DNA from 2 places in the Streptococcus sp. 27098_8_134 genome. Region 1 is predicted to be linked to the other one. Evidence: predicted binding sites of a transcription regulator. Region 1 holds the regulator's gene; the other holds the start of a gene.
The links. The regulator Rex, encoded in region 1, represses fermentation and respiration genes when NADH is low (regulators of the CRP and FNR family bind a similar motif). The targets are predictions, from matches to a motif close to TTGTGAANTANTTCACAA.

Region 1 (5,210 bases):
GTAAGGAGGTTTCTATGTATAGCATTTCATTTCAAGATGATATTAGCATAATGCCACGGGAGCGTTTAATGAGAGAAGGAGCTGAAAAACTCAGTAACCAGGAGCTTCTATCAATCTTTCTCAGGACAGGCAACAAAAAAGAAACTGTTTTTCAAGTTTCTCAAAGAATTTTATCATCTATTTCCAGTTTGAACGATCTCAAGCATTTAACTTTGCAGGAATTGCAGACTATTTCTGGAATCGGTCCAATTAAGGCTGTGGAGCTGCAGGCCATTATCGAATTAGGCCGTCGGATTAACCGAGCAGAGGTTCTTCAGAAAGAGCAGATTATGGGCAGTCAAAAATTAGCACAGAAGATGCAGCAGGAATTGGGAGATATGAGGCAGGAGTGTTTGGTTGCCATTTATCTTAATAGTCAAAATCAAATTTTGCACCAGCAGACTATTTTCATGGGGACGGTCAGCAGAAGTATTGCTGAGCCGAGAGAAATTCTCCACTACGCTCTCAAGCACCTGGCGACATCTATTATACTGGTACACAATCATCCATCAGGCTCAGTCGTTCCTAGCAGAAACGATGATGAAGTGACGCAGCATATGAAAGAAGCGTGTGAGATGATGGGCTTGGTTCTTTTAGATCATTTAATTGTGTCCAAGTCCAACTACTATAGCTACCGAGAAGAGACAGATTTGATATAATTTGATTTTCGTGAATATAAAAAACTTCTATTCGTGTAGAACAGAAGTTTTTCTAGGAATAGAGGATTTTAAAGAATATTGACAACATAATCAAAGAGAGCTAAGTCTCCTTCTCTGGAGCCAAACAAGAACTCTGGGTGCCATTGGACACCAAGAAAAGGACTGCCGTCAGTAGAAGTGATTGCTTCAATAATTTTATCGCGAGGATCATAGGCGATGACTTCTAGGCCAGCGGCTAAATCCTTGATACTTTGGTGGTGGAAGGAGTTGATTTCAGATGCAGGGCCATAGATTTCGTGCAAAATAGAGCCGTTCTTGGTTACCATGCTTTGAGTAGTGTACTCAGCAGAGCTATCTTGCCAATGATCTTCAATGTCTTGATGAAGAGTACCGCCTAGGGCGACATTATAAAGTTGGGTTCCGCGGCAGACGGTGAAGATTGGTTTATTTTGACGACGGGCTTCCTTGATTAAAGATAATTCAAAAATGTCCCGTTTGAGTAGATAATCATCGCTGTCAATGGCTTTTTCTTCTCCATAAAACTGGGGACATACATTCTGACCGCCTGTGATGATTAATTTGTCAACAATGGAAACATATTGTTTTGCCATTTCTTCATCACCGATTGGCAAAATCATTGGAATTCCGCCAACTTCTTTAACTCCCTCAACGAATCCTGTCGCCGTATAGCTCATATGGATGAAGTGATCGTCTGGGATTTCTCTTTCATTTCCGGTTATTCCAATAATAGGTTTACTCATAGAGTGTTTAATACCTCTTTCAAATTAATAATCATTTTTTCTCATGAAGTAGAGCAGAGTCTGCAGTTCGCTAGTCAGGTCAACATACTGGACGACCACGTCCTTAGGTAGGGATAGATTTACTGGCGAGAAGCAGAGAATACCTTTAACACCCGCTTGAACTAAGATAGATGCAACTTCTTGGGCTTTTACGCTAGGTACAGTTAGGATGGCAGTTTGCACATTTCCTAACTGTATTTTTTCTTTTATTTGGGAAATTCCATAGATAGGAATCCCATCGCTGGTTGTGTTGCCAACTTCTGGATGATCATCTGTGTCGAAAGCCATTACAACTTTCATTTTATTGCGCTCATGAAAACGATAGTGCAGCAGAGCACGTCCCATATTACCAACGCCAACAATCATGACATTGGTGATAGCATTGTCGTTTAAGAGGTCAGCAAAAAAGTTCATCAATTTCTTGACATCATAGCCAAATCCTCTGCGGCCAAGTTCACCGAAATAAGAAAAATCTCGTCTGACGGTAGCAGAGTCAATGCCAATAGCTTCAGCGATTTGCTTGGAGTTGGCTTTCTCAATCTTCTCAGCATTAAACCGTTTAAAAATACGATAGTAGAGCGACAGTCTCTTAGCAGTTGCTCGGGGAATTGTAGTATTTTTTTCAGTTTTCACAAAATCACAACCTTTCTAATTCTATTTTATAGGAAGTTTGTGAAAAAATCAACTAATTAAGGATGTTTGATCTATAAAAAAGAAAATCAGTAATTGTTGGGAATGGTAGCTTAAAAAAACTCAGTCCTGGTAGGGACTCAGGTCTAGCTGGTACATCTGACGGTACAAGTCCCCAATTAGCCCTGTAAATGGTAGTTGGTATCCATTATAAGTAACAGAAAGCACCTTGTGCGAGTCAGGAACTGTGACGCAGCCAGAGAAGGCGAGAAGAAATTCATCGAAGTCTTCATAGGTAAGTGTCCGTTTCACTTTATATGAGTCCAAATAGGTCAGTTCAACCATCGTTAATCCTTTCATTTGTTTAAATGTTCATTTTGATATTCTTCAAGGGTTCTAAGCAGAAGTCAAGCTCGTTGGAATTTTCAAGAGCCTAAAGCAAAAAAGCAAAATTACGAGAATCTTGCTTATTGTGGTGTCTTTTCAAAAATATTTCTTTCAACCAGGCTGTCCATCAAGAAATAAAATTTTTGCTGGATAATGTGATGGTCTTCTGATTTGAAAATATTGACCAAGCGCAGGCCTGATTTGTCAGTGATGTTGATTTTGAAACCATTCAAATCTTTATTGACGATGATTTTCAGCAGAAAGCCATTTCCGCTGTTGGGAACAGATTCCAGCAGACGAGAGAGTTCATAGTTGCCAACCTTGCTTTCAGCGAATGTATTGTCGCGCAGGGTAAATTTCTTGACATTTGGGTGAAGTGAATAGGTATATTCACAGTTTGCTAAGCTAACAGATGTTTGAAAGGCCATCTTATCCTCCTAAAATTTCTTTTAATTTCTTTGTAAATGATTGAATCTCTTGCAGAGTCGTTTGGTCCGAAGTACTGATCCGAATGGACTCATACAAGCGGTTGGAATCCTTGCCATACATAGCTTGCAAGACATGACTGGGTTGTATAGCTCCGGCTGTGCAGGCTGAGCCTGTTGAAATGGAAAAGCCATTTAAATCCATTTGAAGCAGGAGCAGGTCATTCTTTTGATTGGGAAATCCCAAATTGATGACGTAAGGCAAGCTTGGCTGACTTTCATTTAAGTAATAGTCAATGTCCGATAAGTCAGCAAGTAAGCTGTTTTTTAAGTATTGCGCATGCTCTAGATTTTCCTCTAGATGTTCCATGCTCTCTGACAGAGCCGCCGCCATGGCTGTGATAGAGATTAGATTTTCAGTTCCGGCCCGGTGTTTTTCTTCCTGGTCACCACCGTGCATGAAATTGTCAAAATCCATCTTCTTGGCATAAAGGAAGCCAACGCCTTTGGGAGCATGAAACTTATGTGCTGATGCAGAGAGGAAGTCAATCCCTAGCTCGTCTGGGTAGATGGGAAGTTTACCAATTGCTTGGACAGCATCAACGTGAAAAGCAGCAGGATGTTCTTGCAGTAATTCACCAATTTCCTTAATGGGAAGCATGGCACCCGTCTCGTTATTAACCGCCATGACGGACACAAGAATAGTGTCAGGTCTAAGAGCCTTCTCAATGTCTTCCGCTCGAATCTGGCCATCCACTGGCTGAACAAAAGTAGCTTCGAAGCCGAATTTGTCTACTAAGTACTCCACCACTTCTAAGACAGCATGGTGCTCAATAGCACTGGTGACAATATGCTTCCCTCTGTTCTGGTGACGAAGGGCATAGCCTTTGATAGCAGTATTATTACTTTCAGTGCCGCCTGAAGTAAAAAGAATCTTATTGCTTTGAGTATGCAGGGCTTGAGCAATATCCTCACGCGCCTGTCTGAGCAGTTTACTAGCTTCTCGTCCATGGCTGTGCGTACTGGAAGGATTTCCAAAGACAGTCATAGTCTTGGTCATTGCTTGGATTGCAGCGGGCGACAAAGCAGTTGTAGCAGCATTATCTAAATAAATCACTCCGGTTACCTTATTTCTTTTGATAGGCAAAGAGTGGGCTGACTGGTCTTCTTTCTTGGATGCGGACAATGGCATCACCAATCAGTTCACTTGCTGTAATATAGTGGAGATTCTTAGGTGTTTTTTCTTTGGTATCAACAGAGTCGGTCACAAGAATTTCCCTGATAGGAGAATTGTCTAATAATTCCGCAGCCTTTCCAGCAAAGAGTCCGTGACTGGATACAGCATAGATTTCGACTGCACCTTCGCGACAGACAATTTTAGCTGCTTCAGAGAAAGTCCGACCGGTATTTAAAATGTCGTCAATCAGAATTGCTTTCTTGCCTTCGACATCTCCGATAATGTAGCCCTCAGAGCGACCAGCCTCATCTTCGCCATAATCAATGATAGCGATAGGGGCATCTAGATATTCAGCCAGATTGCGAGCACGTTTAACACCAGAGTTTTTAGGGCTGACGACAACGACATCATCTCCCGTTAACCCCATATTACAATAATGTTTGGCAAAGAGTGGGATAGTGAAGAGGTTGTCGACTGGGATATCAAAGAAACCTTGGACCTGCACGGCATGAAGATCCAGAGAAATCACACGATCTACGCCAGCGCCGACAAGCATGTTGGCAACCAGTTTAGCTGTGATTGGCTCGCGAGGAGCAGCAGTCCGATCCTGACGGGCATAGCCAAAATAAGGCATCACAACATTAATCGTATTGGCACTGGCACGCTTGCAGGCATCCACCATAATCAAGAGCTCCATCAAGTGATTATTGACAGGGAAGCTGGTAGACTGAATGATGTAAATATCATAGCCACGAACGCTTTCTTCGATGTTGATCTGAATTTCGCCGTCTGAGAATTGGCGGGAGGAAAGTTTCCCCAATGGAACTCCAGCAGCTTCAGCGATTTTTTCAGCTATGGAATGATTGGAGTTGAGGGAAAAAAGCTTCATATTTTTTTTATCTGACATGAGTTGGACCGTCCTCTTTTTGTCTCATTTCTATATCTAATGCTCCATGAAATTTATTTTTCAATAGGCTTTAGATTGCTACCTTTTATTTTACCAAAAAAATTAGATTATTTCAGCTATTTTGTGGTTGTTGGTTTACAAGTTTTCAGAAAATCTTGCTATCTTGCTCTTGCCGGGTTTGTAGTC
Region 2 (5,210 bases), on a different contig from region 1:
CAGCGACAAAGCGAGGCAGGCCAGGAATGACCGATCCATTAAAGTCAAAACTATCGACAACATTGACGACCAAAGCGTCGCTATCTCCAACCTCATGGAGAAGCCGCAGAAAGTCATCATCCGTCAGCTGGACATCGCTGATTTCATTATAATGGCGCAGGCGGAAACAGCGCTGGCAATAGAGTTCGCCTGCCTCCAATCCTTTTTCTAGAGCCGACTGGGGCGTGTAGCCTAGCTTGCCCTTATCTTCTGTCTGAATAATGGCTCCGCAGCCGATACAGAGAAGTTCTTCCATGCTTAAATTCCTTTTTTGTATTGAATTGGGCCGTATTTTTCAGTGATTTTCTTGAGCACACGGCGTTCACGTGCCCGATTGATCTGAGTCTTGATAGAGTCATGCTCGACCAGTGGTTTAACCAAAATCGAACGAATTCCGGCCCGATGAGCAGCTCGAATATCCGTCATGAGCTGATCGCCCACCATGACCACTTCCTTTTTTTCAAAATGAAAAAGCTTGAGCGCCCGATCAATGCCCCAAGTGAAGGGTTTCATCGCCCAGTAGATATAGTCAATTTCAAACTTTTCAACAGCCCGCTTGACCCGTTTTTGGTTATTATTGGACACCACGATAATCCGAATGCCCGCGTCCCGCAAATCATGGAGCCACTTCTTCATCTCTGGGGTCCCATCAGGATTATTCCAAGCAATCAGGGTGTTATCCAAATCCACCAAAACTGCTTTGATCCCCTGTTTTTTCAAACTCTCTACTGTCAAATCGTAAACTGCCTCGACCGCAAAGTCCGGCATATAATCTTCAATCGCCACATCTCTCTCCAAAAATTCGTATTCTCATTATTATAGCATAAAATGGGCTTTTTGGCACTCATGTTCCTATTTCTTCTAGAGCAGTTAGGTGATGAGCACCTTTCTATTTTTCAAGCAAATGAAAACAGCTCCCCAAGCGGGAAGCTTCATTTTAAATGGAATAAAAATTTATACTCACAGTCTAGGCCAGTGGCCATCTTTTTCTTTCCGTAATTTTAATTCATAAAATTCTTGAAGATCGAGAATAATACCGGTAGCACCCTCTGCTTCATCTATTTTTATATGAAGAACCTTAGAAAATTTCTGAAAATCCTTCTCCTCAATACCCGGGGCAATGCGAATATCAACAGATTGCCATTCACCATTTTTCTCTTCATAGCCTACTAATGCAACTAGAAAATCTGTTCCTATTTTATACTCACCGGTTAATAACATTGCTATATCATTAAAAAGACCATCGTAGTAGGTAGGATTCGACACTGCAAACAATATAATATCTTCTCTCTTGAGCTCTCCATCGACACTAGCTAGGGGAATCTCATCTACATGCTCAAGCATCGGAAGAACGGTTTCATGTCTTAATGAAGCAATGCTAAAAGAATTGTTGTATGGAGAAGATGGATTCATAATTTTGCTATAGCTATTCACATACTCTGCGACTCCTACCAAAAGGAACAAGAAGAAATAACTAACTACAAATAGTAAAGTACGTGTTTTTCCGAAAAATAAGAAACAAATTAAGGAACAAATAATTAAAAATAATACAAAGAGAATAATTGTATGAGGGTGGGAAAATACTCTTATGAGATTATCATATGCAATTTCCCATAATTTTTGATGATATAAATTTAGATATTCTTCCACTATAGGCTCTCCTCTTACGCATTTTTTGATTTTGAACGATTATTTGAAAACTTATGGTTTACTAATTACATCATTATATCATCTTTGAGGCTTTTTGGCACCTTCAGCCTCAAGAGTTACAAAAAGGAAAAAAGATGATATTATAGTGGTGATAGTATAAATGTCCTGGAGGTTTGTATGACAGAAAAAAACAGGCAGATGCAGGCTGTTTCCCCTCTTTTGCAAAAGATTATCAACTGGTCGTCCGCCGTTGGCGCTCTAGGAACGGTGGCCTTTTGTCTTTGGGCCTATTTCGCAGGTGTTCTCCAGTCCAAGGAAACTCTCTCAGCCTTTATCCAGCAGGCGGGCATCTGGGGACCTCCTCTCTTTATCTTCCTGCAGATTCTACAGACGGTCGTGCCTATTATCCCCGGAGCCCTGACCTCTGTCGCCGGTGTTTTCATCTACGGCCATATCGTCGGCACCATTTATAACTATATCGGTATTGTCATTGGCTGCGCCATTATATTTTATCTGGCCCGCACCTATGGTCCAGCTTTTGTCCAGTCCGTCGTCAGCAAGCGCACCTATGATAAATATATCGGCTGGCTGGATAAGGGGAATCGCTTTGAGCGCTTCTTTATCTTCATGATGATTTGGCCTATCAGTCCAGCCGACTTTCTCTGCATGCTGGCGGCCCTGACCAAGATGACTTTCAAAAAGTACATGCTGATTATCCTTCTCTGCAAGCCCATCACCCTCGTCATCTATACCTACGGATTGACCTATATCATTGATTTTTTCTGGAAAATGGTCTCCAAATGAAAAGAAGTTGAATTGAACCGCACCCCAAAAGTTAGACAGAAAAAATCTAACTTTCTGGGGTGTTTTTAAATGAAATTAACTTATGAGGATAAAGTTCGAATCTATGAACTAAGAAAACAAGGAATCAGCTTAAAGCGACTTTCAGAAAAATATGGAATGAACCTTTCAAAACTTTTGACATCCCAAACCTCTTTCTATATCTTTGCTTATTATAGCACAAACCATAAAGAAAAATCAGCCAGTTTTGACTGATTTTCGTCTCATTATTAAGCAAAGATTTTATTCTGGCGATACCAAAATCTTGATCTGCGCCTTGTCCTGAGTCAGCTCGATAAAGCCTTCTTGCACAATATCCTCTAGCTTAATCTTCTTGGTCACAAGCTTGTCAGCAGAGAAATAACCCTGCTCCATCAGTTCCAGCACCTTAGGGAAAATATGCCGATAGGCAATAATTCCCTTGAGCGATTTTTCTTGAATGGCAAATTCATTAGGGTTGATGCTGGCTTCTCGTTCCCAGATAGAAACCACCATACATTCTCCAGCCTTGTGGACAGCAGCTAAAGCTTGTCCCAGCACAACCGGCACCCCAGTCACTTCATATGACACATCTGCTCCGCCACCAGTTAAACGCTGAATAGCAGCTACCACGTCTTCACCCTCTTCTGGTCGCACAATGATGGCTCCAAGCTCCTCTGCCTTGGCTTGGCGTTCTGGAGATAATTCAACTCCATAAATCTTAGAGGCGCCGGCTGCCCGCAAAGCCTCAATAATCAAGAGCCCGATTGGTCCCAAACCGAAGACAACCGCTGTATCGCCCGTCTTAAGAGCTGACTGACGGACCGCGTAAACAGCCACAGCAGCAGGTTCTGTCAAGGCTGCCTGCTCATAGCTAAGGCTGTCTGGAACTTTGTGAACAATGTCTCCGTCCAAAACACAGTATTTGGCAAAACCACCGTCTGCCGCCAAACCGACAAAGTTTAGATTGGGGTCCAGATTATAATCACCGACAAGATTATGCTTAGCCAAAATGGGCTCAACTGTCACCCGGTCGCCAACTTTGACCCGTGTCACAGCACTGCCGACCTCAACAATTTCGCCAGCAAACTCATGTCCCAAAGTTACAGGCGCTTTCTGGCCAGAATAGACATGCTCTGTTTCTGTCGGAATAAAAATCGGTCCGTCCAAGTATTCATGCAAGTCAGTTCCACAGATTCCTGTATACTTGACCGCAATTTTAACCTGATGCGGTTGGACTTCCGGTACATCCACTTCTTCAATACGGACATCTTTAGCGCCATACCAACGCGCAGCATTCATTTTTGCCATAAACATACCTCACTTTATAATTTGTTAGTTTAATTGTAAACCCTTTCAGAAATCTTGTCAAAAGATTAGCTACATTTTCAAAAAATAACATACAAAAAACCAGCATCTGCTGGTATCAAGTTTATTCTGCAATTCTAGCAGAGTAGAAAGGAAGAAGGAACATTAAAACAATATAAAGAATCAAGAGAATCGCACGAAGCAATCCACCAAATAGAAAAGCAACTACTAAAGTTCCCAAACAAATAGAAAAATTAGTAAAATTTGTTTCAATCAGCAAGGTTTGCCCTGCTTTAACTGTCACTGGCTTGGTTTTCATAGGAGCTGCTCCTACACGAACAACAGCTTCTTCTCCCTCAATAGGAAAAATAGCCTCGTCACCATTCTTAATTGCGCCAACTTTCTGTTCATTTATAAAGATTGGAAACTTTCCAATAATCCCTACAAAACCTGTCCCACGTTTCACTTTGATTTCCGACATAAAGACTCCTTTATTTTTTTTAATTATTTTAACATAGAAAACTTGAGACTACAAATAAGGGAATTATAAAACAGCAAAAATATCAATAGCATACATATTACAAATTAACAATTCCATTCGTTAACTGATATTTATAATCAATGCTCGGAAGAACTAGAGCTACTAGAATGGCTTTCATCATCAGATGATGAACTGTTTTTAAAGCCGCTAGAATATGATGACGAGCTTGTTGACGATGGTGTTGTTGCTTCTGTCACGTAAAGAGTGATTTTTTCATTAGATTTGAGGTCAATTGTCTGACCTGCCGCTGGTGACTGGGAAGTTACCAAGTCTGCCTGAGTCGAAGTGACCGAACGGTCAACAACTCGCTCAATTCGAGACGAAGAAATTCCCATTTGAATCAAGTAAGAACGGGCATTGGCGTAGGTGTACTGCATGCTGCCAAAGTCAGGCATGGCCACACTAGTCACTTCTTTTGCCACTGTCAGCTTGATCTTATGATTAGAAGTCAAATCATAGGTCGAACCAGCTGCCGGTGACTGGCGAATGACCTGACCTGGCTCGTACTCGTCCGATTCCTCCTCAACAATCTCAATCAATTTCTCAGAAACATTATAGTTTGTTTTCAGATTTTCAACTACGGCTGATTTTGCTTGACCGACATAGTTCTCCATAGTAAATATTTTTTGATTAGTTACACTTGGAGCACTATTATTTTTTGTCTTGTCTATTTTTGAATCCTTCTTTGATGAAGAACTTTTCAACACAGATGATGGTAATTTCCCATTTTGATTATTTTTAGAAGAGTCATGCTGTATAGCTAGAAAAGCATAAATTCCAAAACATATCATTATTACACTAGGAACTAGAAAGTAAATTTTTCTCCACCTCTCCTTTTTTCTATTTCTTGCTT

Region 2: the regulator Rex is predicted to act here: its motif matches at 3,853-3,870, upstream of O3620_RS02300 (2,3-butanediol dehydrogenase).

The regions. Positions count from the first base shown of each region.
Region 1 covers NZ_JAPVYD010000004.1:37,313-42,522, forward strand. Annotated here, with positions in the region: gene radC (DNA repair protein RadC) at 15-698, shown strand; gene O3620_RS09530 (gamma-glutamyl-gamma-aminobutyrate hydrolase family protein) at 767-1,459, opposite strand; gene O3620_RS09535 (redox-sensing transcriptional repressor Rex) at 1,484-2,131, opposite strand; gene O3620_RS09540 (DUF4649 family protein) at 2,252-2,473, opposite strand; gene O3620_RS09545 (DUF1831 domain-containing protein) at 2,596-2,943, opposite strand; gene O3620_RS09550 (cysteine desulfurase family protein) at 2,945-4,057, opposite strand; gene O3620_RS09555 (ribose-phosphate diphosphokinase) at 4,068-5,024, opposite strand; gene O3620_RS09560 (CYTH domain-containing protein) at 5,160-5,210, opposite strand, start outside.
Region 2 covers NZ_JAPVYD010000001.1:484,358-489,567, forward strand. Annotated here, with positions in the region: gene yqeH (ribosome biogenesis GTPase YqeH) at 1-295, opposite strand, end outside; gene O3620_RS02280 (YqeG family HAD IIIA-type phosphatase) at 298-825, opposite strand; gene O3620_RS02285 (hypothetical protein) at 1,000-1,689, opposite strand; gene O3620_RS02290 (TVP38/TMEM64 family protein) at 1,867-2,493, shown strand; partial or broken gene O3620_RS02295 (transposase) at 2,563-2,667, shown strand; gene O3620_RS02300 (2,3-butanediol dehydrogenase) at 2,773-3,819, opposite strand; gene O3620_RS02305 (hypothetical protein) at 3,941-4,297, opposite strand; partial or broken gene O3620_RS02310 (PASTA domain-containing protein) at 4,435-4,983, opposite strand.